4 regions of the Streptomyces sp. NPDC057137 genome follow, and region 3 is predicted to be linked to each of the others. Evidence: riboswitches for the same ligand, from Rfam matches in the RefSeq annotation. Region 3 holds a riboswitch; each other region holds the start of a gene.

Evidence for each region. A riboswitch is a leader RNA that binds a small molecule or an ion and turns the genes downstream of it on or off. The one in region 3 is predicted to bind cobalamin.
Region 1: linked by a shared signal. The riboswitch ahead of ACFT9I_RS12120 (ABC transporter substrate-binding protein) and the one ahead of ACFT9I_RS30515 (ribonucleoside-diphosphate reductase subunit alpha) in region 3 are both predicted to bind cobalamin.
Region 2: linked by a shared signal. The riboswitch ahead of metE (5-methyltetrahydropteroyltriglutamate--homocysteine S-methyltransferase) and the one ahead of ACFT9I_RS30515 (ribonucleoside-diphosphate reductase subunit alpha) in region 3 are both predicted to bind cobalamin.
Region 4: linked by a shared signal. The riboswitch ahead of ACFT9I_RS00465 (hypothetical protein) and the one ahead of ACFT9I_RS30515 (ribonucleoside-diphosphate reductase subunit alpha) in region 3 are both predicted to bind cobalamin.

What each region holds. Positions count from the first base shown of each region.
Region 1 covers NZ_JBHUUW010000011.1:45,035-52,119, reverse strand. Annotated here, with positions in the region: gene ACFT9I_RS12140 (MoaD/ThiS family protein) at 1-255, opposite strand, end outside; gene ACFT9I_RS12135 (putative leader peptide) at 348-461, opposite strand; gene ACFT9I_RS12130 (ABC transporter ATP-binding protein) at 548-1,390, opposite strand; gene ACFT9I_RS12125 (FecCD family ABC transporter permease) at 1,387-2,439, opposite strand; gene ACFT9I_RS12120 (ABC transporter substrate-binding protein) at 2,450-3,436, opposite strand; cobalamin riboswitch at 3,477-3,611, opposite strand; gene ACFT9I_RS12115 (Mov34/MPN/PAD-1 family protein) at 3,611-4,024, opposite strand; gene ACFT9I_RS12110 (amino acid permease) at 4,141-5,619, opposite strand; gene ACFT9I_RS12105 (DUF2017 domain-containing protein) at 5,886-6,473, opposite strand; gene clpS (ATP-dependent Clp protease adapter ClpS) at 6,473-6,778, opposite strand; gene ACFT9I_RS12095 (nicotinate phosphoribosyltransferase) at 6,943-7,085, shown strand, end outside.
Region 2 covers NZ_JBHUUW010000001.1:492,392-499,476, forward strand. Annotated here, with positions in the region: gene ACFT9I_RS02110 (FAD-binding oxidoreductase) at 1-320, opposite strand, end outside; gene ACFT9I_RS02115 (GNAT family N-acetyltransferase) at 923-1,390, opposite strand; gene metF (methylenetetrahydrofolate reductase [NAD(P)H]) at 1,387-2,313, opposite strand; cobalamin riboswitch at 2,466-2,687, shown strand; gene metE (5-methyltetrahydropteroyltriglutamate--homocysteine S-methyltransferase) at 2,847-5,171, shown strand; gene ACFT9I_RS02130 (enolase C-terminal domain-like protein) at 5,213-6,550, opposite strand; gene ACFT9I_RS02135 (gluconate:H+ symporter) at 6,640-7,085, opposite strand, start outside.
Region 3 covers NZ_JBHUUW010000053.1:2,326-9,410, reverse strand. Annotated here, with positions in the region: gene ACFT9I_RS30520 (ribonucleotide-diphosphate reductase subunit beta) at 1-796, opposite strand, end outside; gene ACFT9I_RS30515 (ribonucleoside-diphosphate reductase subunit alpha) at 796-3,237, opposite strand; cobalamin riboswitch at 3,385-3,516, opposite strand; gene ACFT9I_RS30510 (GNAT family N-acetyltransferase) at 3,594-4,118, opposite strand; gene ACFT9I_RS30505 (YbdD/YjiX family protein) at 4,217-4,420, opposite strand; gene ACFT9I_RS30500 (carbon starvation CstA family protein) at 4,429-6,651, opposite strand; gene ACFT9I_RS30495 (GntR family transcriptional regulator) at 6,907-7,085, opposite strand, start outside.
Region 4 covers NZ_JBHUUW010000001.1:121,367-128,451, reverse strand. Annotated here, with positions in the region: gene ACFT9I_RS00480 (sulfite exporter TauE/SafE family protein) at 1-483, opposite strand, end outside; gene ACFT9I_RS00475 (LysR family transcriptional regulator) at 568-1,527, shown strand; gene ACFT9I_RS00470 (DJ-1/PfpI family protein) at 1,581-2,318, opposite strand; gene ACFT9I_RS00465 (hypothetical protein) at 2,424-3,836, opposite strand; cobalamin riboswitch at 3,967-4,110, opposite strand; cobalamin riboswitch at 4,203-4,348, shown strand; gene ACFT9I_RS00460 (prenyltransferase/squalene oxidase repeat-containing protein) at 4,481-7,085, shown strand, end outside.

The sequences.
Region 1 (7,085 bases), on a different contig from region 3:
GGTGACGCTGTCGCCGTCCGCGAGCTTGGTGGAGATGCCGTCCAGGAAGCGGACGTCCTCGTCGTTCAGGTAGACGTTCACGAAGCGGCGCAGCTGGTCGCCGTTGGCGCCGTCGACGATGCGCTCGCGGATGCCCGTGTGGCGGGTTTCGAGGTCGGTGAGCAGGGCCGCGATGGTGTCACCGCTGCCCTCGACGGCCTTGGCTCCGTCGGTGTAGGTGCGGAGGATGGTCGGAATGCGGACCTCGATGGCCATGGCGTGGGCTCCTGTCGGAAAAGAGGCGTGACGGGCGCGCGGCTCTGCCCCCGCGCGGGGGGTGGTGCTCGGGATGGGCGTCCTGCCGCGACTCAGGCGGCAGCGCCGGCCGTACACATGGCGCTGGCGAGTCGGCACAGATCGACGTGCAGGCGCGCCACCAGGAGATCGCCTGGGGTCTTGTCGCTCACGTCGTGGGAAACCATGGGGTCATCGTATCGATTCCCGGTCCGCATCCCGGTATGTGATCTCAACTGATGGACGTTCGGTGTTCGTCAGGTGGACTGGGCCGTCACCCGGGCAGTCGCTCGGGCCGGTGCTCGGGCAGATAGACGACGGTGGGGGCGCCGGTCCGGGGGTGCGGCGTGACCTCCGCCTCGACCTCGTAGACCGTGGCCAGAAGGGCGGGGGTCAGGACCTCCGCCGGGGTTCCCGAGGCGACAACCGTACCCGCTTTGAGTACGTAGAGGCGGTCGCAGTAGTACGCGGCGAGATTCAGGTCGTGCAGGGCCAGCAGATTGATCGTCCCCAACTCCCTTATGAGGGAGAGGACTTCGAGCTGGTGGCGGATGTCCAGATGGTTGGTCGGCTCGTCCAGGACGAACAGCGCGGGCCGTTGGACCAGTGCGCGGGCGACGAGGGCGCGCTGGCGTTCGCCGCCGGAGAGGGACGGGAAGGCGCGCTCCGCGAGCGGGGCGATGCCGACGCGCTCCAGCGCGGCGTCGGCCAGTGCGGTGTCCGCCGCCGTGTCCGCCTCCCAGAAGCGCCGGTGCGGGGAGCGGCCCATGGCGACGACCTCGCGGACGGTCAGTTCGAAGTCGGTCTGTCCGTCCTGCGGGACGGTCGCCACGCGCCGGGCGCGCGCCTTGGCCTTCATGGTGTGCAGGTCGTCGCCGTCCAGCAGCGCCCGGCCGTGGGTGGGGCGCAGCGTGCCGTACACGCAGCGCAGCAGGGTGGTCTTGCCGCTGCCGTTGGGGCCGACGAGGCCGACGGTCTCGCCGGGGGCTGCGGTCAGGTCGACGGCGTCGACGAGGTGCCGGCCGTCGCCGATCCCGTACGACAGCCCCTCGACGCGCAATGCCGCTTTACGAGGGCGCGTAGCGGCGCTCGTACCGGCACTCGTATCGGGGCTCATACCGGGGCTCCTTCGGGGCGGCGGCGCATCAGCCACAGGAAGAACGGGCCGCCGATGAGCGCGGTGAGGACGCCCACGGGGATGTCCTGCGGCGCGGCGACGGTACGGGCGGCGAGGTCCGCGACGACGAGCACGACCGCCCCGCCGAGCGCGGCGACCGGCAGCAGCGGCCGGTGCGACGCCCCGACCACCATCCGCGCGGCGTGCGGCACGAGCAGCCCGACGAAGCCGATGGCGCCGCTCGCGGCCACCATCACCCCGGTGACCAGCGAGGCGAGGACGAACACGGCGGCGCGGAAGCGCGCGGTGTCCAGCCCCAGTACGGTCGCGCCCTCCTCCCCCACCAGCAGCAGGTCCAGCGGCCGGGCGAGCGCCATCAGGACGGCGGTCCCGGCGACGAGGACGACGGCCGGGACGACGAGCGAGCCCCAACGGGCGCTGCCGAGGCCGCCGAGCGACCAGAACAGCGCCTCCTGGAAGTGCTCGGGCCGCGCGGAGACCACCAGGATCAGTGTGGTGAGCGCGGACAGGATGTACGAGACGGTCACCCCGGCCAGCACGAGCCGCCCGCCGGTCATCGTGCCGCCGCGCCGGGCGAGCGCGTAGACGACGGCCATCGCGAACAGCGAGCCGGCGAAGGCGGCGGCCGGCATGGCGACGGTGGTGGTGATCCCGCCGCCGATGCCACCGCCGATGCCGAAGACCAGGACGAGTACGGCGCCGGTGGACGCCCCCGAGGAGATCCCGAGCAGGAACGGGTCGGCCAGCCGGTTGCGTACGAGGGCCTGGAGGACCGTACCGACGACGGCCAGCCCGGCGCCGACGACCGCGCCGAGCAGCACGCGCGGCAGCCGTACGTCCAGGACGATCGTGCGGAAGGGGCTGGGCTCGGCGCCGCCGGTGAGGATCGTGACGACCTCGCCGGGCGGGATGCGGACCGAGCCGAGCGCGAGCCCGGCGACGACGGCGCAGGCGAGGGCCGCGATGAGGCCGCCGAGGACGAGCGCGTGCCTCAGCCGCCGCCGGGCGGGCGGGGTCTGACAGCTCATCGCGGCGCGCCTACTCGCCCGCCTCCGGGTGGAGTTGGTAGGCGAGCCGTTGGACGGCGGCCGGGGCGCGGACGCCGAGCACGGCGTCGGAGAGCGGCAGGACGGCGAAGCGCTTGTTCCTGATCGCCGGGACGTCCTTCAGTACGGGGTCCTCCAGCAGCCGCTTCTTCTTCTGCGCGACGGTGGTGGAGCCGTAGTCGTAGATGACGATCGCCTCGGGCCCGCGCGCCACGACCTGCTCCCAGGTGGCGTCGCCGAAGGACTTGTCGAGGTCGGCGAAGACGTTGCGACCGCCGGCCCGGTCGATCATCTCGTTGCCGATGCCCTTGCCGCCCGCGGTGAACGCGGTCTTGTCGCCGCTGTCGTAGACGAAGACCGAGACCGGCTTCACGTCTTGGAGACCGGCGGCCGTGGTGGCGAGGGTGGTGCGTGCCTCGGCGGTCCACTTCGCGGCGCGGTCGGCGACGCCGAAGGTGCGGCCGACCTCTTCGACCTCGCGGAAGACGTCGTCCATGGAGGTCCTGCCCTCGGTGCAGTTCTCCAGGTTGAGCCGGGTGTCGATGCCGGCGCCCTTGAGGTCGTCGCGGGTGCGGCCGTCCTTGGCGGCGAAGGCGCTGGCGTAACCGCCGTAGACGAAGTCGGGGTTGACGGCGAGGAGTTTCTCCTTGGAGGGGTACTCCTTGGCGACGACCGGGACGCTCTTGTACGCCTTCTCGTAGGCGGGCAGGACCTTGTCGTCCAGCCAGGCGGTGCCGACGAGGGACTTGGTGAGTCCGAGTTCGATCATGATCTCGGTGACGTGCTGGTTCATGGTGACCACGCGCTTCGGGGGTGCCTCGAAGGTGGTCTTCACACCGCAGTTGGTGACGGTGTACGGGAATCCGTCGGCCGGGGCTCCGGCCCTGCGGACGGGGTCCGCGCCGGCTGAGCAGGCGGCGAGCGGGAGCAGCAGCGGAAGCAGGACCGCCGGTATGAGGGCGTGGCGCCGCGAGGACATGACTGGGCCTCCTCCGGGGGATTTCCGCGTCCCCTGGCATGGTGGGAGAAGGGCGACAGGTCAGTTCCTGGCTTCCGGGGCCCCGCTCGCGCGAAGGCCCTGGTCACAGTGGCGGGACCGTGCCGGATTCACACCGGCTTCCTGGGTCCTGCCGCCCTGGATCGCGTCATCTTCTCAGACGACCTCGACCTCTTCCTCCGTGACCTCGCCGTCCACGATGCGGTACGAGCGGAACTGGAAGGGGCCCGCGTCGTCGGTGTCGGCGGTGGAGACCAGGACGTAGTGGGCGCCGGGCTCGTTGGCGTAGGTGATGTCCGTGCGGGAGGGGTAGGCCTCGGTCGCCGTGTGCGAGTGGTAGACGATCACCGGTTCCTCGTCCCGGTCGTCCAGGTCCCGGTAGAGCTTGAGCAGGTCCGCCGAGTCGAACTCGTAGAACGTGGGTGAGCGGGCCGCGTTGAGCATCGGGATGAAACGCTCGGGCCGCCCACTGCCCTCCGGGCCCGCGACCATGCCGCACGCCTCGTCCGGATGGTCCGCGCGTGCGTGGGTGACGATCTGGTCGTAGAGGGCCTGGGTGATGGTCAGCATGAGGTGAAGGATAAGCAGGTGGCCTCCGCGTCTGAGACACGGAGGCCACCTGGTGAGACAGTGCGTGAGACGGCATGTGGGACCGCCGCCGTAAGTGCCCGGCGTCGGCGTCGGCGTCAGTCGGAGACCTTCGCGTACTCCGGCTCGTGCGGGCCCTCCGGATCACGCGGCTCCCGCGCACCGGCCGCCGCGAGTTCCGGGTTACGGCGCTTGAGCAGCGCCCAGCCGCCGCCGAGGAACACCGCCCAGATCGCGCCGACGTACAGCGACACCCGGGCCTCGGAGTCGTACGCGATCAGACAGGTCACGAACGACAGGAACACCAGCGCCACCCAGCTCAGCGCCGAGCCGCCCGGGGCCGGGAACGAGGAGGCGGGCAGCCGCCCGGCGACCACGGCGGAGCGGTACTTGATATGGCTGACGAGGATCATCATCCAGGTCCAGATACCGGCGGCGGTGGCGACCGAGGTGACGTAGAGGAACGCCTTCTCGGGGACGATGTAGTTGAGGACGACGCCGATGCCCATCAGCGCGACGGACGCGGCGATGCCGAACGCCGGCGTCCGGCGGGAGTTGAGCTTGCCCAGGACCTTCGGCGCCTCGTTGTTGGCGGAGAGGTCGCGCAGCATCCGGCCGGTGGAGTACATGCCGGAGTTGCAGGACGACAGGGCCGCCGTCAGCACGACGAAGTTGACGATTCCGGCGCCGAGCGGGATGCCGATCTTGGCGAAGGCGTGTACGAACGGGCTCTCGCCCTCGCTGAATTCGGTCCACTTCACGACGGCGAGGATGACGGTGAGCGCGCCGACGTAGAAGACGATGATGCGCCAAGGCAGCGTGTTGATCGCCTTGGGGAGCGTCTTCTCCGGATTCTCGGACTCGCCCGCCGTGACGCCCACGAGTTCGACGGCGAGGTAGGCGAACATCACGCCCTGGAGGGTCATCAGGCTGGAGCCGATGCCGTTGGGGAAGATGCCGCCGTGCTGCCAGAGGTTGCCGGTGGTGGCGGTCTCGCCCGCGTCCGAGAAGCCGAGGGTCAGCACGCCGAGGCCGATGACGATCATGCCGATGATGGCGGTGACCTTGACCATCGAGAACCAGAACTCGACCTCGCCGAAGATCTTGACGGAGATCAGGTTGACGCCGAAGAGCACCACGAGGAAGACGAGGGCGCTGACCCACTGCGGGATCGAGGGGAACCAGAAGTGGATGTAGATCGCCGCCGCCGTGAGTTCGGCCATGCCGGTCACGATCCACATGAGCCAGTACGTCCAGCCGGTCACGTATCCGAAGAACGGGCCGAGGAACTCGCGGGCGTACTCCGCGAACGAGCCGGAGACCGGCCGGTAGAGGAGCAGTTCGCCGAGTGCCCGCATGATGAAGAAGATCACCACGCCGGCGAGGGCGTACATCAGGATGATGCTCGGCCCGGCCTTGGCGATGTTCGCGCCGGCGCCCATGAACAGGCCGACGCCGATGGCGCCGCCGATCGCGATCATCTGGACCTGGCGGCTGCCGAGTCCGCGTTCGTAGCCCTCCTCCGAGGTCTTTCCGGAGGGGCTTTCCGAGGTGTTGTCGACCTGTGGGGAGGTCATGGTGATGCGCCCTTTCTCCCTGCCTGTGCCGGTGGTCGTGAAGATTTACCACGGGCGGGGCGGCGATCCGCGCAGGCCGCTGTGGCGCGGCCCACAGGAAGAAGGGGACGAATCACACCCCGAATCGCAAAGCATGCGGAGGCGGAGATCCGATCGTTATGCGGAGTTGAGCCTCAATTGAGGAAACGGAAGGTGTCCGTCCGAAGATGATGTGAGGGCGCCGTGGAGGCCCTGTGACGGGCCTCCCCCACGTGGCCGGCGGACCGTCAGGGCATCATCGTCTCGACGAGCGACTCCTGGAGCGCCCCGAGCCACAGGTACGCCATCACCATCGGCTTGCGCGGGTCGGAGTCCGGCAGCCGGTACAGGCCCTCGCCGTCGTCCTCGTCGGAGACGTCCAGCCTGTTGCCGATCGTCAGCCGCAGGTCGTTGAGCGCGCCGAGCCAGTGCCTGCAGTCGTCGGGCGCCAGCTTCAGTACGGCTCCGCCCTCGCCGGCGGCGGAGAGCGCGTCCAGTGTGCGGACGAGCGCGATTCCGTCCTCGCGCTTGCGGGTCCGCAGGTCGTTCTCGGTGAAGCGTCTGAACTCGGAGGCGTACTCGCGCAGTTCGTCGTCGGTGTCGTCGCCGAAGCCGTACGCGTCCGGGAAGAGCCGGGCGAGCGCGGGGTCGGACGGCGGCTTGCTGGGGCCCTCCGCGAAGAGCGCGGCGAGGGGGTCCTCGCCCTTGGCCGGTTCCTCGCCGGGGCCGATCAGCTCCAGGAGTTGTACGGCCAGGGAGCGCAGGATGGAAATCTCGACCTCGTCGAGCGCGACGGCGGCGCCACCGCCGGGGATCGCCTCGAACTGCCCGGCCATCAGTTGCGGTCCTGGGAGAGCGTGGCCCACAGGCCGTATCCGTGCATCGCCTGCACGTCGCGTTCCATCTCCTCGCGGCTGCCGCTGGAGACGATGGCGCGGCCCTTGTGGTGGACGTCGAGCATCAGCTTGTGCGCCTTGTCCTTGGAGTAGCCGAAGTACGTCTGGAAGACGTACGACACATAACTCATGAGGTTGACCGGGTCGTTGTGGACGATCGTCATCCACGGCACGTCAGGATCCGGGACGGTGAACGTCTCCTCGGCCGACTCGGGAAGTTCGATCTCTGTCGGGGCAACACTCACGGTTCGGGACGACCTTCTTCTCCGCCGGGGGCCCCGGGGTGCGCCCCGGGATGCACAGCCTCACAGCCCCATGCTGCCACCAGGTGGGGCCTGTCGCACAAACGGCGGTCTGAGCGCTCGTTAGATCTCGTCAGTTTGACGAGATCTCCTGTAGCATCGTCGGCATGAACTCTGCGGACCTTGAGAAGGGCCTGGCGAAGGACGAGGGCGGCCGTAGGCTCGGCGTTCCGTCGACCGCGCTCTTCACCGACCAGTACGAGTTGACGATGCTCCGGGCGGCACTTCGGGCGGGGACGGCCGAGCGCCG
Region 2 (7,085 bases), on a different contig from region 3:
TTCGCGCACCAGCGCACCGCGGCTGCCACGTCGTCCTGCGAGGCGCAGTTGAGCACTCCGGCGGGGCGGATGGAGGCATAGCGCTGGTTGTTGGGGGTGGCGTGGGCCGGATAGCCCTGATCGCCGGGCCGGTACAGCCGGGCTGCCGGGCTCACCGTCCGGCGCAACTCCCGCCAGACGGCGTGCTCGGGGCGCTGGTGGCGCTCGGGGCGCCGTGCCGTGTCGGCCGCCGCCGGCCCGCTCGCGTACGCCTCGGCCAGGGCGGCCCCGGCTGCTGAGGCCACGCCGCCGCGCAGTACGACTCGTCGGCTGATCTGCACAGTCGCTCCCTTTCTGTCCTGCGGTGATCCCATGGGCCCGCCTCGTGGCGGGCAGGCTCACGATGGAGCGACACGAGGACCCGAAGGAACCGCGACACTCTCGGATGATCACGGTTCACGCGAAAGATCACCGTGCGCGCGAGTGGGAACGGGCAAGCGGCATACGTCCAGAACGACCCGCCCCGCCCCGGCCCGGCAGTACGGAACCCCGAGAAGCTCCCTCCCTGGAGGGTGGGTTGGCCGACGCGTCTGCCGGGATCAGTCCTGGGTGCACGGATTGGGTGCCGGCGAGGCCGGTCAGGTTGCGCACCAGGTCGGCGGCTTCAGGTGAGGCGAGTGCGTAGCGGACACTCCGGCCGTGGCGCCGGTAGGTGACCGGTCCGGCGGAGCGCAGCACGGCCAGCCGCACGGTTACCGACGCCCTTCGGGACGCGACACCGGACGCGCTGGAGATCGACCTGGCCACCCCGGCGGGCTGGCCCGCCTGGTGGGCCACACGCTTGACCGGCACGGGGACATCGCTCTGCTCGTCAACAACGTCGCGGGCACCTCGACAGCGGCCAGGGCGGCGTCACCGACCCGGGGACGAACCCCCGCCGAATTCAGCTCAAGGTGAGGAGAACTTCGTCGATCTCGCCTTCGCGGGCCTGGGCGAAGCCCCTCCCCTGTCCGGTGATGACGAAGCCGCACTTCTCCAGTACGCGGATCGAGCCCGTGTTGTCCGCCGCCGCGTGGGCGTGCAACGGCCGCGTTCCCACAAGGTCGATCAGTGCCGCGAGCGCCGCCGTGGCGACCCCCCGGCCCCAGTGCGCCCGGCCGATCCAGTACGTGACCTCGCGTTCGTCCGGAGGCCCGTACACCGCGACATGACCGACCACCTCCTCGTCGGCGAGCACGGTACGCATCAGCACATCCGGGCTGGCACGAATCCTCGCCCAGTGGTCGTCGAAGTGCCCCCGGTCGTAGTGGTACTTCCTGGTGACCGCCGCCACGTGCTGCGCCGCGGGGTCGGACAGGTGCTCCCAGAAGATGTTCATGTCGCTGTCGCGCACTTCACGGAGTGAGATCATCTCGTCGGTGGCTCCTGCCGCAGGTCGAGATTCTGGTAGATCTCCGTCGTCACCTTGGAGAAGTTCATGGTCATGAAGTGCAGACCCGGAGCCTCCTCGCTGATCAGCCGACGGCACATCTCGGTGGCGTGGTCGATACCGAGCGCCCTGACCGCCTTGGGGTCGTCCTCGACGGCGAGCATCCGCTCGGCGAGCCCCGCCGGGAAGACCGCGGTGCTGAGGCTCGGAATGCGGCGCAGTGAGCGGATCGTGGTGACCGGCATGATCTCCGGGATGATCGGCGTCGGGCAACCGGCGGCCGCGACCCGGTCGCGGAAGCGCAGGTAGTCGTCGACGTCGAAGAACATCTGGGTGATCGCGTAGTCGGCTCCGGCCCTGCACTTGTCGACGAAGTGGCGGATGTCGATGTCCCAGTCGGTGGAGCGCGGGTGCATCTCGGGGAAGGCCGCGACGCCGACGCAGAAGTTGCCGGATTCCTTGATCAGCTCGACCAGTTCGGCCGCGTACTCGACCCCCTGCGGGTGCTTCGTCCAGGAGCCCAGCGGGTCGCCGGGCGGGTCGCCGCGCAGCGCGAGGATGTTGCGGACGCCTTGGTCGGCGTAGTGGCCCAGGATGTTACGCAGCTCCGCGACGCTGTGGTCGACCGCCGTGAGGTGGGCGACCGGGGTGAGCGTCGTCTCCTGGGCGATCCGCCCGGTCATGCCGATGGTGCGGCCACGCGTCGAGCCACCGGCGCCGTACGTCACCGAGACGAAGTCCGGTGACAGTGCTTCCAGCCGTCGGATCGCCGTCCACAGCCCGGCTTCGGCCGCCGCGCTGCGCGGCGGCATGAACTCGAAGGAGTAGCTACGGCCGCCCGCGGCGAGGAGGTCGCGGATGGACAGAGCGCGGTCCGCTCTTGTGCTGGGAATACCGTGAGCCATGTGCGCAGGTTAATGGCTGCCACGGGCGATCCGATCGCCGTCCAATTGCTGATATCCGCTTCGGGCCGCCCGCCACGTCCCGCGTCCGGGATCGCCTCCGGGATCACGTCCGGATTGTGGGCAGCGGTGTGTGGGCGCCGTCCGTCCCCCGTAGGCTGTTCAGTGCAGCTGGTTCGCTCCTGCCCGCCAGGCAGGACGTCGTAAGAGGGAACCCGGTGGGAATCCGGGACTGCCCCGCAGCGGTGAGTGGGAACGACCGCCGTCATACGCACTGGGCCCGGCCGGGTCTGGGAAGCGACGGCCAGTAGGTGTCTCGTAACCGATACGAGACGGGCCCACGAGTCCGAAGACCTGCCCGTTGCCCGTGCGCGACCGATCGCGCGCGGCCATTCCGGTGACCTCGTGGGCGGGTCGGCGTACATATCGAGCGGCACGCGTGGCAATCGCGCGAGGCGTCCGCACGATCGGTCGTCCCTTCGCGTCCGCGTCCCGTCTCCGGGATGTTCAGGACACATCTCGCGAAGGAGAGTTCCGTGACAGCGCAGTCCGCAGCCGCGGCAGCACGGGCCACCGTGTACGGCTACCCCCGCCAGGGACAGAACCGCGAACTGAAGAAGGCCATCGAGGGCTACTGGAAGGGCCGCGTCGACGCCGACGCGCTCCGGAGGACCGCCGCCGATCTTCGCCGTTCGAACTGGCGGCAACTGGCCGACGCCGGTATCCACGAAGTGCCGTCCGGTGACTTCTCGTACTACGACCATGTGCTGGACACCAGCGTCATGGTCGGCGCTGTTCCCGCGCGGCACCGTGCGGCGGTCGACGCCGACGCGCTGGAGGGATACTTCGCGATGGCGCGCGGCACGCAGGACGTGGCGCCGCTGGAGATGACGAAGTGGTTCGACACCAACTACCACTATCTCGTCCCCGAGTTGGGGCCGGACACGGTCTTCGCCGCCGACTCCGCCAAGCAGGTCGCCGAGCTGAGGGAAGCCCTCGCGCTCGGCCTCACCGCCCGGCCCGTGCTCCTCGGCCCCGTCACCTATCTCCTGCTGGCCAAGCCCGCGCCGGGCGTGGCCGCGGACTTCGAGCCGCTGACGCTGCTGGACCGGCTGCTGCCGGTGTACGCGGAGGTCCTGGCCGACCTGCGTGCCGCCGGCGCCGACTGGGTGCAGCTGGACGAGCCCGCGCTGGTCGAGGACCGCACCCCGGCCGAGCTGAACGCCGCCACCCGCGCCTACCGCGATCTGGGCGGCGCCACCGACCGGCCGAAGCTGCTCGTCGCCTCCTACTTCGGGCGGCTCGGCGACGCGCTTCCGGTGCTCGCCAAGGCCCCGATCGAAGGCCTGGCCCTGGACTTCACCGAATCGGGCGCCGCGAATCTCGAAGACCTCGCGGCCGTCGGCGGGCTGACCGGCAAGCGCCTGGTCGCGGGTGTCGTCAACGGACGCAACATCTGGATCAACGACTTCGAGAAGTCGCTGGCCACCCTCGGCACGCTCCTCGGCCTCGCCGACCAGGTGGACGTCGCCGCCTCCTGCTCCCTCCTGCACGTCCCGCTCGACGCCACCGCCGAGAGCGACATCGCTCCGGAGATCGCCCACTGGCTGGCGTTCGCCCGCCAGAAGAGCACCGAGGTCGCGACGCTGGCCCGCGCCCTGGCCGAGGGCACCGGCGCGATCACCGCCGAACTCGCCGCCAACCGCGCCGCTCTCGCCTCCCGCGCGGGCTCGGCGCTCACCCGTGACCCGGCCGTGCGCGCCCGTACCGCGGCCGTCACCGACGCGGACGGCCGGCGCTCGCAGCCGTACGCCCAGCGCACCACCGCCCAGCGGGCGCACCTCAATCTGCCGCTACTGCCCACGACCACCATCGGGTCCTTCCCGCAGACCACCGAACTGCGCACCGCGCGGGCCGACTTGCGCAAGGGGCTGATCGACACCGCCGGTTACGAGGAGCGGATCAAGGAGGAGATCCGCGATGTCCTCTCCTTCCAGGAGAAGACCGGTATCGACGTCCTGGTGCACGGCGAGCCCGAACGCAACGACATGGTCCAGTATTTCGCGGAGCAGCTGACCGGCTATGTCGCCACGCAGCACGGCTGGGTCCAGTCGTACGGCACGCGTTACGTACGTCCGCCGGTGCTCGCCGGAGACATCTCGCGCCCGGAGCCGATGACGGTGCGCTGGACGTCGTACGCGCAGTCACTCACCGACCGGCCGGTCAAGGGCATGCTCACCGGCCCCGTCACGATGCTCGCCTGGTCCTTCGTCCGCGACGACCAGCCGCTCGGCGACACCGCCCGCCAGGTCGCACTCGCCCTGCGCGACGAGGTCAACGACCTTGAGGCGGCGGGCACTTCGGTGATCCAGGTCGACGAGCCCGCGCTGCGCGAAACGCTGCCGCTGCGTTCGTCGGACCACGCCGACTACCTGGCGTGGGCGACCGAGTCGTTCCGCCTCACCACCGCCGGCGTCCGTCCGGAGACGCAGATCCATACCCACATGTGCTACGCGGAGTTCGGCGACATCGTCCAGGCCATCGACGACCTCGACGCCGACGTCATCAGCCTCGAAGCGGCCCGCTCCCACATGCAGGTCGCGGGCGAACTCGCCGCACACGGCTACCCGCGTGAAGCCGGACCCGGCGTCTACGACATCCACTCCCCCCGCATCCCCAGCGCCGAAGAGGCAACCGCCCTTCTTCGTAAGGGACTTGAGGCGATCCCCGCCGACCGGCTCTGGGTGAACCCGGACTGCGGACTCAAGACCCGCGGCTGGCCCGAGACCAGGACCTCCCTGGAGAACCTCGTCACCGCCGCCCGTGAGATCCGCGCGCAGCTGGCCGCCGACGGTTCCTGACCCGACGGGCCCGGGGGCACGCGTCGCGTGCCCCCGGGCGTTCAGCGCACCAGACAGGGGCGCTTCGCGTCGAACTTCCAGTCGGGGACCAGGTAGCGCATCCCGGCGGCGTCGTCGCGCGCGCCGAGTGCCTTCTCCCGGTAGAGGTCGTGGGCCGCGAGGAGCCGGTCCATGTCGAGCCGGACTCCCAGCCCGGGAGCGTCGGGGACGGCGATCTCGCCGTCGACGATGCGTGGCGGGGCCGTGGTGAGCCGCTCCAGGCCTTCCTGCCAGATCCAGTGGGTGTCGAGCGCGTTGTAGTCGCCGGGGGCCGCGGCCCCGCAGTGGGTCACCATGGCCAGGGAGATGTCGAAGTGGTTGTTGGAGTGGCAGCCCCAGGTCAGACCGGCCGCGTGACAGAGCTGGGCGACACGGACCGAGCCCTGCATGGTCCAGAAGTGCGGGTCGGCCAGCGGGATGGAGACCGACTGCAGGGCCAGGGCGTGGGTCAGTTGCCGCCAGTCGGTGGCGACCATGTTGGTGGCCGTGGGGAGACCGGTGGCACGGCGGAACTCGGCCAGGATCTCCCGCCCGGAGTAGCCGTCCTCGGCTCCGCACGGGTCCTCCGCGTAGGCGAGCGTGCCGACCAGCGGCCGGCACAGCTCGACCGCCTCGCGCAGCGACCACGCGCCGTTCGGGTCGAGGGTGATCCGGGCCTCGGGGAAGCGGTCCTTGAGGGCGCGTACGGCCTTGACCTCCTCGGCGCCGTCCAGGACACCGCCCTTGAGCTTGAAGTCCCGGAAGCCGTACAGCTCGTGGGTGGCCTCGGCCTGGCGCACGATCGCCTCGGGTGTCAGGGCCTCCTCGTGCCGGACGCGGTACCAGTCCTCGGCCGCGCCGGGTTCACGGGCGTACTCCAGGTCGGTCCGGTCGGGGTCACCGACGTAGAAGAGGTAGCCGAGTACGCGTACGGAGTCGCGCTGCTGCCCGTCGCCGAGGAGTGCCGCGACGGGCACGTCCAGGTGCTGTCCGAGGAGGTCGAGGAGCGCCGACTCGACGGCGGTGACGGCGTGGACCGTCGTACGCAGGTCGAAGGTCTGCCCGCCCCTGCCTCCCGAGTCCCGGCCCGCGAACCGGTCCCCGATCTCGCGCAGGACCCGCTTGTAGTCGCCGACCTTCGCGCCGAGCACGAGCGACTCGGCGTCGCGCAGCGTCTGCGTGATCTTCTCCCCGCCGGGCACCTCGCCGAGGCCCGTCCGTCCCTCGGAGTCCTGGAGGACCACCACGTTGCGGGTGAAGTAGGGACCGTGCGCGCCGGAGAGGTTCAGCTCCATGCAGTCCCGGCCGGCGACCGGGTAGACGGAGAGCGCGGTGACGGTTGGCTGGCTGCTGATGCTCATCAGGGAAACCTTACGGACGAAGGTGTACGGGGGTCGGAGGCCGGTCGGTGAGTACGGAGGTCGTCGGGGGGCAGGGCTGGTCGGGGACTTCAGAGGTTGAGGACGTCGAGGACCGACTCGACGGCCAGAACGCCGCCCAGGCCGAGAATCGCGAGCACTGTCGTATAGCTGGTACGGACCTTGATCGCCTCGATCACCGAGAGGTTGAAGTACTCCTTGAACAACCAGAAGCCGGGGTCGTTCACATGGGAGAAGGCGATCGAGCCGCACGAGACGGCGAGGACCAGGATCTCGGGGTGGACCCCGCTGCCCGCCAGGAGCGGCAGCACCACACCGGAGGCCGTCACGACGGCGACCGTCGCGGAGCCGAGTGCGACGCGGAGGATGACCGCGATGAGCCAGGCGAGGACGATCGGCGAGATCGACCAGGTGTCCGTGACGTCCTTGATGTAGTCGGCGATGCCGCCTTCGACGAGGACGTTCTTGAAGGCGCCGCCCGCTCCGATCACCAGGAGGACCATCGCCATGGCCTGGG
Region 3 (7,085 bases):
ACAGGTCGCGGCCGAACTGGAGTTCCGCCTCGACCGCCTCCTTCAGCATGTCCGTGACCTGCTGCTGGAGTTCGTCGTCGAAGAGTTCCGGCTCCTCCTTACGGACGGTGTCCACGACCTCGAAGGCGAAGTTCATGTGCATCGTCTCGTCGCGGAACACCCAGTTGGTGCCGGTGGCGAGCCCGTGCAGCAGGCCGCGCGAGCGGAACCAGTAGACGTACGCGAACGCTCCGTAGAAGAACAGGCCCTCGATACAGGCCGCGAAGCAGATCAGGTTCAGCAGGAAGCGGCGCCGGTCCGACTTGGACTCCAGGCGGTCGATCTTCTCGACCGAGTCCATCCACTTGAAGCAGAACTGCGCCTTCTCGCGGATCGACGGGATCTCCTCGACCGCGTCGAACGCCGCCGCGCGGTCCGCCGGGTCGGGGAGATAGGTGTCGAGCAGCGTCAAGTAGAACTGGACGTGCACGGCCTCCTCGAAGAGCTGGCGCGAGAGGTAGAGCCGCGCCTCGGGGGAGTTGATGTGCTTGTAGAGCGTCAGCACCAGGTTGTTCGAGACGATCGAGTCGCCCGTCGCGAAGAACGCGACCAGCCGGCCGATCATGTGCTGCTCGCCGGGGGAGAGCTTGGCGAGGTCGGTGACGTCGGAGTGGAGGTCGACCTCCTCCACCGTCCAGGTGTTCTTGATCGCGTCGCGGTAGCGCTCGTAGAAGTCCGGGTAGCGCATGGGACGCAGGGTCAGTTCGAAGCCCGGGTCGAGCAGGTTCTTCTCTACGGCAGGGGTGGTGGAACTCATTACTGGCAGGCCTCGCAGGACTCGGGGTTTTCCAGGGAGCAGGCGATCGTGTCGGCGTCCGGCGTCAGCTGCAGGGGTACGGCCGGGGCCGGCACGGCCGCCGCCACCGGCTGCGACTTCGCCGCGCGGGCGATCCGCGTCGCCGGGCGGGACCGAAGGTAGTACGTGGTCTTGAGCCCCTTCTTCCAGGCGTACGCGTACATCGAGCTGAGCTTCCCGATGGTCGGCGTCTCCAGGAACAGGTTCAGCGACTGGCTCTGGTCGAGGAACGGGGTGCGCGCCGCCGCCATGTCGATCAGGCCGCGCTGCGGGATCTCCCACGCCGTGCGGTACAGCTCGCGCACATCGGCCGGGATCCAACTGAAGCCCGCCACCGAGCCGTTGGACTCGCGCAGCGCCTCGCGGGACTGCGCGTCCCACACGCCGAGGCGCTTCAGCTCCGCCACCAGATAGGCGTTGACCTGGAGGAACTCACCCGACAGCGTCTCGCGCTTGAAGAGGTTGGAGACCTGCGGCTCGATGCACTCGTACACCCCGGCGATCGACGCGATGGTGGCCGTCGGCGCGATGGCGAGCAGCAGGGAGTTGCGCATACCGGTCTTCGCGACCCGCGCGCGCAACGCGTCCCACCGCTCGGGCCAGTTGAGCGCCACGTCGTAGTGGTCCGGGTGCAGCACGCCGCGCGCGGCGCGGGTCTGCGACCAGGCCGGCAGCGGGCCCTCGCGTTCGGCGAGGTCGCAGGACGCCTCGTACGCGGCGAGCATGATCCGCTCGGCGATACGGGTGGAGAGCGCGGCGGCCTCGGCGGAGTCGAACGGCAGCCGCTTCTTGAAGAAGACGTCCTGGAGGCCCATCACGCCCAGGCCCACGGGGCGCCACTTGGCGTTGGAGCGGCCGGCCTGCTCGGTCGGGTAGAAGTTGATGTCCACGACCCGGTCGAGGAAGGTCACGGCGGTGCGGACGCTCTCGTCCAGCCGCTCCCAGTCCAGCTCCCAGCCCTCGCCCTCGCCGCTCTCCGTGACAAACGCGCCGATGTTGACCGAGCCGAGGTTGCAGACGGCCGTCTCGCCGTCGTCCGTGACCTCCAGGATCTCGGTGCAGAGGTTCGAGGAGTGCACGACGGTGCCGGGCTCGGCGGTCTGGTTCGCCGTACGGTTCGACGCGTCCTTGAAGGTCATCCAGCCGTTGCCGGTCTGCGCCAGGGTGCGCATCATGCGGCCGTACAGCTCACGCGCCGGGATGGTCCGGCGGGCCTTGCCCGCCGCCTCGGCGGCGCGGTACGCCGCGTCGAAGTCGTCGCCCCACAGGTCGACCAGCTCGGGCACGTCGGAGGGGGAGAACAGCGACCAGTCGCCGTCCGTGTCGACCCGGCGCATGAACTCGTCGGGGATCCAGTGCGCGAGGTTCAGATTGTGCGTACGGCGGGCCTCCTCGCCGGTGTTGTCGCGCAGCTCCAGGAACTCCTCGATGTCCGCGTGCCAGGTCTCCAGGTAGACGCAGGCCGCGCCCTTGCGCCGGCCGCCCTGGTTGACGGCGGCGACGGAGGAGTCGAGCGTCCGCAGGAACGGCACGATGCCGTTGGAGTGCCCGTTCGTCCCCCGGATCAATGAACCGCGGGCGCGGATACGGGAGTACGAGAGGCCGATGCCGCCGGCGTGCTTCGAGAGACGGGCCACCTGGTGGTAGCGGTCGTAGATCGAGTCCAGCTCGTCCAGCGGGGAGTCCAGCAGATAGCAGGACGACATCTGGGGGTGGCGGGTGCCGGAGTTGAAGAGGGTGGGGGAGGAGGGGAGGTAGTCGAGCCGGCTCATCAGGCCGTACAGCGCGGCGACTTCGTCCACGGCGGCCGGGGAGTCGTCCTTGGCCAGGCCGGACGCGACGCGCAGCATGAAGTACTGCGGCGTCTCGATGACATCGCGGGTGATCGGGTGCCGGAGCAGATAGCGGCTGAAGAGGGTACGCAGGCCGAAGTAGCCGAAGCGGTCGTCGCCGGCGGGGTCGATCAGCGCGTCGAGCCGGGCTGCGTGGCGCGTGACGAACGCGGCCGTACGGTCGGCGATCAGGCCCTCCGCTTGGCCCACGGCGACCGAGGAGGAGAACGAGAGAGCGCCCTGGCCGGCGGCCTCGTCCGCGATGGTGCGGGTGAGGAGGCGGGCGGCGAGCCGGGAGTAGGCGGGGTCCTCGGAGATGAGCCCGGCGGCGGCCTCGGTGGCGAGTTCACGCAACTCGGCCTCGTCCGACGCGGCGTTACGGCCCCGGAGCGCGGCCGCGGCGACCTTGCCGGGGTCCGTGTCGGTCAGGTCGGCGGTGAGGTCCGTGAGGAGCCGCAGAAGGCTCGTCCCGGGCCCGTCGGCCTGCCGGTCGGCGGGTACGGCCGGAACGGCCGTACCCCGTCCCCGCTCGGAGATCGCTGAAGCCGGATCGGCTGGCGCGATGGTCACGTGGTGCTCTCCCTCGCTCGGCTCTGGGCCACGGGGGAGGGGCACGGCGGCGCACGCCCGCGTACGCCGGCCCGGAAGCGGGCAGCGCGCGGTGCGGCGTCCACCGGCCCAACCTCGAGGCCCGGACGTCTCGGCATCCGGATCGGTCGAGCCGGATGCGCCGTCGGCAGGTGCTCGGACTCGCGGGCGCGCAAAGCGCACCACAGCACACCGTTGCGGGACAGTTCCGGATTTCCACCGGATTCTCCTGCGGCGACAACAGACTTGAGCATACATGTGGGGCCCGTTGGGAGCGGCACCCCCCACATGTTGTGTCGCGGGTGTTCGGCCTTGCCCTGAATCGGCCCCGAAACGCCTTAGATTTCCAGGCTGTACGTGAGCAGGGACAGCCCCGGGATGGGCGACCAGTCGCGTTCCGGGGTCCGTACGAAGCCCAGGCGCTCATAGATCCGGTGCGCGCCCAGCATCGACTTCTGCGTGGACAGCCGCACCCGTACGCACCCCTCGGTGGCCCGCGCACGCTCCACACACGCCCGCACCAGCGCCCCGCCGACACCCCGTCCCCGGGCGGCCGGCGCGACGGCCAGCATGCGGAATTCGGCTTCCCCGTCCCCGGCCAGATCGGCCCACGCGGACGGGCCGGAGACGTGGGCCACCCCACCGAGCACGCCCCCGTCCGCGTCGACGGCCACGAGCACCTCGGCCCCGGCGGCCCGCGCCGCGACGTCCCGCAGGGTCGCCAGATAGGGGTCGTCCTCCCCGAAGTCCAGCAGCCCGTCGTCCAGATAGGCCCGCGCGGTTATCTCCCCGAGCACGTCGTACTCGGCGGTCTCGGCCGCCCTGATGGTGAAGTCGGCCTCCGGCCGTGTCGTCTGATCCATCCGTGCAGTGTGCGACACGGCGCGAACCCGGTGCGTCCCCGCCCCCGCACGTCGAAGGGCCGTCGTACCCCATCGGGATACGACGGCCCCTCACGCGCTCAGCAGCAGCGGAACCCTTCCCTCGGGTCCGCCTCTCTCGCGTCCATCCGGTCGCGTTCGAACGCGCGGCGGGTCTTGATCTGTGCCGTCGGGTCGCAGGCGCGGGTGTGGGCCACGTAGTGGTCGTACGCCGACTCGCCCGTCAACTCACGTACGTACCAACGGATCCGGCCCACCGCGTGCCGTACCTTCGCCGCCGAGATCGCCGACGTCATGACGGATCCGCCCCGGAGGACGCCCCCGCCCCGGCCCTCGTCGATGCCTCGGCCGCCGCCAGCTCCGCCTTCTCCTCCTTCGTCGGGATCAGGCCCGCCGGTGCGACCAGTTCCGACTTCACGTACGGCGTCTCCGACAGCTTCACGCTCTCCGGGTGGCGGATCGCCTTGTAGCAGACCCGCGCCGCGTCGGCGATGACCACGAGGATCAGGATCGCGAAGACCGCCGAAAGGACGCCGTCCACCGTCGAGTTGGTGACGACCGTGTGCATGTCGTCCATCGTCTTCGCCGGCGGGATCACCTCGCCCTTGTCGATGCCTGCCTGGTAGACGTCGCGCTGGGTGAAGAAGCCGACCCTCGGGTCGTCGGAGAAGATCTTCTGCCAGCTCGCGGTGAGGGTGACCGCCGCGTCCCAGGCGAGCGGAACTCCCGTCACCCAGGCCCATTTGAGCCGCCCGGACTTCACCAGCAGCGTCGTGCACACGGCGAGTGCCACCGCCGCCAGGAGCTGGTTCGCGATGCCGAACAGCGGGAAGAGCTGGTTGATGCCGCCCAGCGGGTCGTGCACGCCGACCCAGAGGAAGTAGCCCCACGCGCCGACGACCACGGCGCTGGCGAACCAGACGCCCGGCTTCCAACTGACCTGGCGCATGGGCTTGTAGACGTTGCCGAGCATGTCCTGGAGCATGAAGCGCCCGACGCGCGTTCCCGCGTCCACCGTCGTGAGGATGAACAGCGCCTCGAACATGATGGCGAAGTGGTACCAGAACGCCTTCATCCCCGCGCCGCCGACGACGGACGAGAAGATGTCCGACATGCCGAGCGCGAAGGTCGGCGCGCCGCCCGTACGGGACAGCAGGCTGGCCTCCTCGACGTCCTTCGCCGCCTGGGCGAGCTGGTCCGGCGAGATGGTGAAGCCGAGGTTGGCGACCGCCTGCGAGGCGGACTCGACCGTGCCGCCGATGACTCCGGCGGGGGAGTTGACCGCGAAGTACAGACCCGGGTCGATGATGCACGCCGTGATCATCGCCATGATCGCGACGAACGACTCGGTGAGCATCGCGCCGTACCCGATCATCCGGATCTGGGTCTCCTTCTGCACCATCTTCGGCGTGGTGCCCGAGGAGACCAGTGCGTGGAAACCGGACAGCGCGCCGCACGCGATGGTGATGAAGACGAACGGGAACATCGAACCGGCGAAGACCGGACCGTCACCCCGGCTCGCGAACTCCGTGACCGCGTCCATCTTCATCGTCGGCAGCGCGACGACGACACCGACCGCCAGCAGCGCGATCGTGCCGACCTTCATGAAGGTCGACAGATAGTCGCGCGGCGCCAGCAGCATCCAGACCGGCAGAACGGAGGCGAGGAAGCCGTACACGATCATCCAGATGACCAGCGTGCCGGCCTCCAGCGTGAACGTGTCCGCGAGCGAGGACTCGGCGACCCAGCCGCCGGCCACGATCGCGAGCAGCAGCAGCGCCACGCCGATGAGCGAGACCTCGCTGACCTTGCCCGGCCGCAGCACCCGTAGGTACACGCCCATGAAGAGGGCGATCGGGATGGTCATCGCGATGGAGAAGACACCCCACGGCGAGTCGGCCAGCGCGTTGACGATGACCAGTGCCAGCACGGCCAGCAGGATGATCATGATGAGGAAGACCGCGATGAGCGCGGCGGCGCCGCCGAACGGGCCTATCTCGTCACGGGCGATCTGGCCGAGCGAGCGGCCGTCGCGGCGCGTGGAGAAGAAGAGCGTGACCATGTCCTGGACCGCGCCCGCGAAGATGACGCCCGCGACGATCCAGATCGTGCCCGGCAGATAGCCCATCTGGGCGGCCAGCACCGGCCCGACGAGCGGTCCCGCGCCCGCGACGGCCGCGAAGTGGTGCCCGAACAGCACGCGCCGGTCGGTGGGGTGGAAGTCGACACCGTTGTCGAGGCGCTCGGCGGGTGTGGCCCGCGTCTTGTCGACCTTCAGCACGCGCCGTGCGATGAATCTGGAGTAGAAGCGGTACGCGATCGCGTACGAACCGAGTGCCGCCGCGAGCATCCAGGCGGCGGAGATCTCCTCACCGCGCGACAGCGCGAGGACGCCCCAGCCGACCGCGCCCACCAGGGCGACGAGCGCCCAGATCACCATCGACTTCGGCGTCAGGCGCCCGGATGATTCCTGTCCCGATTCCTGTGTGGAACTCGGCTGTGCCGGCTCTGGCATGGCGAGTCGTCCCCTCACTGGTCACCTGCTGAAACTCGCAGGAAATCTAAGGGAACGTCTCGGCATGCGTCACCCCCCGTCCGCATATCGGTACGGCAACGGTGTGTCTGCCGTACTCCTGCGTCGGGTCCTCAACAGGCCGTCTGACGTGGGGCTTTGTCGTACTCGGTGCGTTTCGTCCAGGCTCGGTCCGGCGGCCTGCGCGGCTCTCGGTCGGTAGGCCTGCGTGGCTCTTGGTCGGTGGGCCTACGCGGCTCAGTCGGTCGGCCTGCGCAGCCGCGCCACGAACTTGTACCGGTCGCCCCGGTACACCGACCGCACCCACTCCACCGGCTCCCCGGCGGTGTCGATCGAATGGCGCGACAGCATCAGCATGGGCAGGCCCACATCCGTACCGAGCAGCCCCGCCTCGCGCGGTGTCGCCAGCGACGTCT
Region 4 (7,085 bases), on a different contig from region 3:
GATGCCTATGGCGCCGCCGAAGTATCCTCCGTACACGGCGAGGACGAACTGCGCGACCAGGACGGCCCGCGAGCTCATGCCGACCTCGCCCGAGCGGCCCGTCGCCGCGCTCAGCGCACGGGAGACGCGACGGCCGAAAGCGAGGACCAGTGTGGCGAACGCGAGCAGCCACGGCACCGCGGCGCCGAACGACGCGCTCGGCAGGACCAGCAGCAGACCGGCACCGAGCGCACCGCCGAGCACGCTGATCGACGTGAGCGCCGACGCGGACGTCTCGCCGACCGGGGCGAGTTCACGTCGGTAGACCCACGCGCTGGCCACGGCCCCGGGTGCGAGGGCGACGGTCGACGACGCGTTCGCCGCCACCGGGGACAGGCCGGCCGCGACCAGGGCGGGCAGCGCCACGAACGTCCCCCCGCCACCGATGGCGTTCATCGTTCCGGCGACGGCACCGGCCAGCAGGACGAGCACAATGTCGGGCACCCGCCGAGCATCACCCCGCGTCCGGTGGGCGCACAATGCGTCATTTCTGTACCCAGCCTAAGGCTGTGCCATAGGCTGGGACAGATGCGCTACGACTTGGACGACCTGCGGCTCTTTCTCGACATCCTGGCGGAGGGATCGATCACGGGAGGTGCCCGCCGGGTGCACCTGAGCCTGCCGTCGGCCAGCGCGCGGGTGCGCGCGCTGGAGCACAACGCCGGTGTCGCGCTGCTGATCCGCGGTCGCCGGGGCGTGCGACCCACCCCGGCGGGTACGACACTGGCCCGCCACGCGCGCGACGTCCTCGCCCAGACGGCCCGGCTGGAAAGCGCCGTGGCGAGCTACACGCGGTCCCCGACCGCTCCACTGACCCTGTTGGGCGGTGGCTCGGCCATCCAGGGATTCGTGCAGCAGGCCCTGGTCTCGTTCCTCCGCGCGCACCCGGACGTCGACGTCCGGGTCTCCGAGAGCCGCACCCCGCAGACCGTGCGGACGCTGACCGACGGCGAGGCCGACCTGGGGATCGTCATCGACGACGAGGAGGCCCGAGACTGCGGCCTCGACATGGAACCCCTCGGCGACGACTCGCTTGTCGTGATCGGTCAGGCCGGCGGGATTCTCGCCGGGCGGACCGGGCTGACGTACAGCGAGGTCGCCGAGCACCCTCTCGTCGGGCTCGACGCCGACTCCTCGCTACGACGCTGGATCGAGAAGAACCTCGGCCCGCACGCCCCGGTGGTGCGCTACCGCACCACCGTCGCCGGCCTCAACGTCCTCGTCGCCCTCGCCGCCGCCGGGGTCGGACTCGCCGTCGTACCGCGTCGTACGGTCGACCCCCACCTCCCGCTCGACGTGTGCGAACTGGAGGACCCGTGGGCGCGCCGTCTCCATCTGCTGGCCTGGGGCGCGAAGGCCGCCCGGACCTCGTCGACGGCCAAAGCCACTGCCACAGCTGAAGCCACAGCCGCGCTCGCGGAACACCTGCGCCGCGCGGCGTTCTCCGAGCCGGCCTCCGGCAGGGAACACCCCGACGGCCAGGCTTGACCGTCTCCGCCGACGTAACCGCCGCAACCGACCCAACCGCCGTGCCCGGCCGGTCAGTTACGGCGCCACACCGTGCCGCGTCGCTCGTACTCCAGCACCGTCTCCACCCGCTGGGTGAGCTGCGCGCCCACGAACCGCTCCACCAGCCAGAGCGAGACCTCCAGCCCGGAGGTGATGCCGCCGCCGGTGACGAGGTCGCCGTCGTCGACCACCCGCGCGTCGATCACCGTCGTGCCCTGGGCGGCCAGATCCGCCTTCGCGCCCGCGTGGGTGGTGGCGTTGCGCCCCTTGGTGAGACCCGCGGCCGACAGCACCATGACGCCCGTACAGATTCCCACGGGCAGCGCCTCGGACGCGGCCAGCCGGCGCAGGAATCCCTGGTCGGCGATGAGCCTGTTCACACCCGGCCCGTCCTTGGCGGTATAGCCGCCGCCGGGGACCACGAGCACATCCGCCTCGTGCGGTGACCAGCCCTTGGCCACCTCGACCTTGGTGCCGTAGGTACAGGTGACCGTGGACGGCCGCCCGGTCGTGACCATCGTCGTCGTCAGTGCCCCGCCACTCATCCGCCCGGCGAGCCCCAGCACTTCCACCGGGGCGATGAAGTCCTGCTCCTCCACGCCGTCGAACATCAACACCTGCACACGAAGCGGATTCGCCGCCGAAACCGCGGATGCCGTGGAGCCCTCAGATGCCGCGGATGCCGCCGATGCGGCCGACGCCGCCGACACACCCCCGGCCGCCGCGCCGACGGACAGTGTCGAAGCACGCAAGAACGTACGCCGTTCCATGACCAACCTCCGTAGATTGCCTTCCTGTTCACATGTCGGCCGGCGTACGTATCCAGTTCCCGGCCAGGCCCGACACCGCCGGACCCGGCCGGGAACGACGAGGGTTCAGCTGCCGTAGCGCAGAGAGATCGTGTCTCCGGCGTTGATCGTGGCGCCGCGTGTCGCCGTGGTGGCCGCGCCACCGTCGATGCTCAGCTTCCACGACGAACTGCCCGCGTTCGCCTTGCCGTTGAGAGCCGTGATCGTGCCCGTCCCGGTAGTCGGCGTGACACCGGTGACACAGCCCGACGGGGTCGCGGCGCTCGCCGCGGCGTTCAGCACCGCACCGAGGGTGGTCGTCGTGCCGGCCGGGGTGAGGGCGACCGAGCAGACCTTCAGCGACGTGCCGTCGTCGACGGTCACGGCAAGGCTGGTCGCCGTACCCGCCGTGAACGTGCCGGTGGCGACCCAGCGCGGCGCGCCTGTCGTGGTCGGGACCGGAGGCGCGGCGGTGAAGCCGGCGCCCGCGACGGCGCGCAGACCGTCGATCGACGCGTACGCGGACGGACTCGTGTCGCTCGGCAGGTACTTGAAGCCGCCGCCCGGGTTGAACTGCTGGGCGATGAGGAAGTCCACGGGCGTCTTGCCGGCGGAGGTCAGGAAGTCGCCGGTCTGGGGGTTGATGCCGCAGGCGTTGAGGCCGGAGACGGCCCAGCCGTTGGAGTCGGTGTTGGGACCCCACATCGCGTTGAACGCGCCCGTGGTGTTGATGAGTTTGCTCTTGAGGAACGCCTTCGCCTGGACGACGTCCGGGTCGGTGGCGGGCACGCCGGACACGCACAGCGCGGCCATGGACGCGCCGGTCATGTCGATGTCGCTCGGTCCGGCGAGCGCCGTGGGATCGCCCTCCGCCTTGCTGTAGTTCCAGCCGCCGTCGTTGTGCTGATTGGCGCGGACCCGGGTGACCGCCGCGTCGAGCAGCTTCTGCGGGACCCGCTGTGCCCCGGCCTGCGTCCTGGCGCCGGCGAGCGCGAGCGCGGCGAAGACGGTGCCGTTGTAGTTGGCGGAGGGGCCGAAGTAGCCGGGCTCGGCGTTCTGCCAGTACGCGTAGGTGTCGGCGATCAGATTGCGGCCCGCGGAGATCCGGGCCGGGTCGATGCCCGCGGCGTACGCGTTGAGGATCCCCCGCTCGTAGTCCGTCACGACGGGGGCGCCGCCGGGCCAGCCCGTCGCGGCGAGGTGGTTGCGGTAGACCGTACGGGCGTTCTTGGTGGCGTCGCCGCCGGGTGTGACGTCCACGGCGGCCGTGCCGGCGGCGGCCAGCGCGCTGAAGGCCCATTCGTTGGAGAGCCCGCTCCCGGCGTAGGAGCCGTCGGCGCCCTGCAGGGATCTGAGATAGCTGACCCCGTTGGTCTTCGAGGTGGCTATCTGGGCCGGTGTCGTCGTGGCGAACGCGGGGAGCACGGTGAGCGCGAAGGCGCCGAGCGCGGCGGGCACCGCGAGCGCGACGCGGCGGGAGGACGGCGGACGGTACGACATGGCCTGCTCCTGGGATGAGGGGGACGCCGGCCAGGCGTACGCCTCCGAGCAGGGCCGCGCCGGGCGGGAACCGGGCGGTGCCGTGACGGGAGAACGACGAACGGGCCGCCGTCCAATCGCGTGGTACGGCTTCCTGTGCTGCTCTGCCGCTGGGCATTCGGGCTCGGCACGGCCTCCAGCCGTGTCATACCGCTGCGCGTCAGCCCCGGAGTCTCACCGGGTTCCCCCACTCGGCAGTCGGGGAGGCTACCGGAGCGCCGTCGGTCCGCCAAGAGCGCCTGATCCGGCGGGCCTTGGCCGGGCGTGGACGGCGCCGAACAGCCCTGGACGCGGTGCCTGGGGGAGACGTACCCCACCTTGACGCTCTGTGTGAACGCGTGTTCCACTTCGCCTGATTAGTCGCTCGACACCCAGGGGAAGCCGGTCGAAATCCGGCGCTGACCCGCAACCGTAGGCCCGTCAACTCCTTGACGGGCGAGCCGGATTACCTGGGTGGGAGATATTCAGCGAAAGACGCCGTCGCGGACTACGGCGTGGTTCGGACGGCTTCCCCGGCGTCAGCCGTGGGCCTTCGGTCACGCACGGCTCCGCCTCGGGTGACACAGGGGGCCGTGGTGGTGACCGGGAAGAGATCAGACCGTCGCGTGGGGGCGAGACTCCTCTCACTGCCGGCCGCCCTGCTGCTGACGATCGGCCTGGGCACAGCACTCGTGACGACGGCCGCCCCGGCCGCGGCCGATCCCATCGGCGACTGCACCGCCACGACCGGCGCCGTGGTCGCCGTCGACTTCGGCGACTGGGGCGGGGATGTCGTACGGGGCTGCGACACCACCTTGACCACCGGCATGGAGCTGCTGCACGACGGTGGATTCACCACCACCGGCACGGTCCACGACGGCCCCGGCTTCATCTGCCGCATCGGCCACGACAGCTTCAAGGGCGGTGCGCAGCACCCCACTCCGGCCGATGAGGCATGCCGGCTCACACCGCCGGCGGACGCCTACTGGTCGTACTGGCTCGCTCCCGTCGGGCAGGACCACTGGACGTACAGCCCGCTCGGCGCTCTGAGCCAGCGGCCCAAGCCGGGCGAGGTCCAGGCGTGGGTCTTCGGCCCCACCGACATCGGCGGCAGCACCGGACAGCCGAGCTTCACCCCGGCGGAGATACGGCCTGGCGGCGGCGGGGATCCGGACCCCGGCGAGAGCACTCCGCCGCCGGTCGAGCCGGGAACGGTCGACACCGAGGCCGCCGCCGGCTGGCTCACCGGCCGGCTGAAGGACGGCGACCACATCTTCGACGAGGGCGCCGAAGGCCCGAACCATCTCCAGACCGCCGAGACGGCGTTCGCCCTCGCCGCCGCGAACGGGCGCGGCGCGACGCTCGACAAGATCAAGGCGTATCTCACCGCGCACACAGCCGAGTTCGCGTATCCGCAGGGCACCGACAAGGCACCCGATCCCAAGGCCGCGGCCCGGCTCGCGCTGCTCGCCGAGATCTCCGAGGGCGATCCGCGCGACGTCGGCGGACACGACCTCCTCGGCGATCTCGCCGCGAACATCTGCGCGAACGGCCCGGAGAGCGGGAGCGCGCCCGGCTGCTCCGCCAAGGGCGACTTCACCGAAGCCGGTTCGACCGACGCGCAGGCACTGGCCGTCCTCGCCCTGCTGCGGGGGGACATGGAACCGCCGGCCGGCACGGTCTCCCGGCTGGCCGCCCTGCAGTGTGTCAACGGCGCCGTCACCAGCGTGCTGATCCGGCCGGGCGAGTTCTGCGAGGGCGACGCGGGCACGACCGCCCTCGTGGCGCTCGTCCTGGAGCGGGCGGGCGGCCACGGCGACGCCGTGGCCAAGGCCCGTGACTTCCTCAAGAAGTCCCAGCGGGACGACGGCAGTTACGTCGCCTACGTCGGGTCCGCCGTCGGCGATGTCGCCATGACCGCCACGGCGTCACAGGCGCTGCGCGCGCTGGGCGACACGACGCGGGCCGACGCGGCGATGTCCTGGGTGTCGAGGCAGCAGAACAAGGACGGCGGCTTCGGCTTCGAAGAGGCGACGGCCGATTCGTTCCTGTACCCGACCGTGCACGCGACCATCGGCGGCGCCGGAACCAACCTCGTCACGCTGACGACGAAGCCCACCGGGCCCACGGACCCGCCGACCGGGCCTCCGACGGATCCGCCCACCGGCCCGCCCACGGATCCGCCCACCGGCCCGCCGGGGGACGGGGTCGGGCCCGATCTCAAGAAGGGCACCGCCTACCTCACCGCCCCCGCCCGCCTCAAGCAGGGCCACTACTACGAGAACCTCGCCGGCTCCGGCTTCGCCGACTTCGGCCTCACCATCGACGGCGCCTTCGCCCTCGCGGCCACCGGACAGGACAACAACGCCCTGCGCGGCATCGTCGACTTCCTGGACGACCGGGGCAAGGACGGCAGCACACCGGGCCGTACGGTCGACGACTGGACGGGAGCCGGTACGACGCACGCCGCCGGGGGCTCCATGGGCAAGGCCGCCCTCCTCGCCGAGGTGGTCGGACGCGACCCGCGCGACTTCGCCGGGCAGGACCTCGTCGCCGGACTCGGCGAGGCGGTCTGCGCGGCGCCGAGCCAGGCACCCGACCGGCGGTGCGCCGCCAAGGGCGCCTACGCGTACGCCCCTTCGGTCTTCTCGCAGACTCTCGGCATCATGGCCCAGCTCCGCGCGGGGGAGAAGGACGCGGCCGCCGGTCCGATCGCGTACCTGGCGGACCTGCAGCACGACTCGGGAGCCTGGCCGAGCCTCGTACCGCCCACCGGGGACTCCGAGGTCGACTCCACGGCCATGGGCGCGATGGCGCTTGATCTGGTGAACGACGACAAGGCGGCGGCAGCCGTCGACAAGGCGCTGGCCTGGATCGCCCGCGAGCAACTGGCGGACGGCGGATTCCCCGGTGCGTCGGGGAACTCCGTCAACTCCGCCGCCCTGGCCGTGCAGGGGCTCTCCCTGGACGCGGCGAAGTACGGCACCGAGATCACCAAGGCGCGGAAATTCCTGGCCGCACAGCAGAACAAGGACGGTGGCTTCGACGTCGCGGCCGACGGCCAGCCCGGCTCGGACGTACGTGCGTCCACCCAGGCACTCAGCGGCGCGGTGGGTACGTCCTTCGGGACGCTCGTCCGTGACCTCAGTGGTACGACGCCGCAGCCACCGGCCGGGCCCGGCGCGACGCCCCCGATCGTCACACCGGGGGACTCCGGCGGTTCCGGCGGTT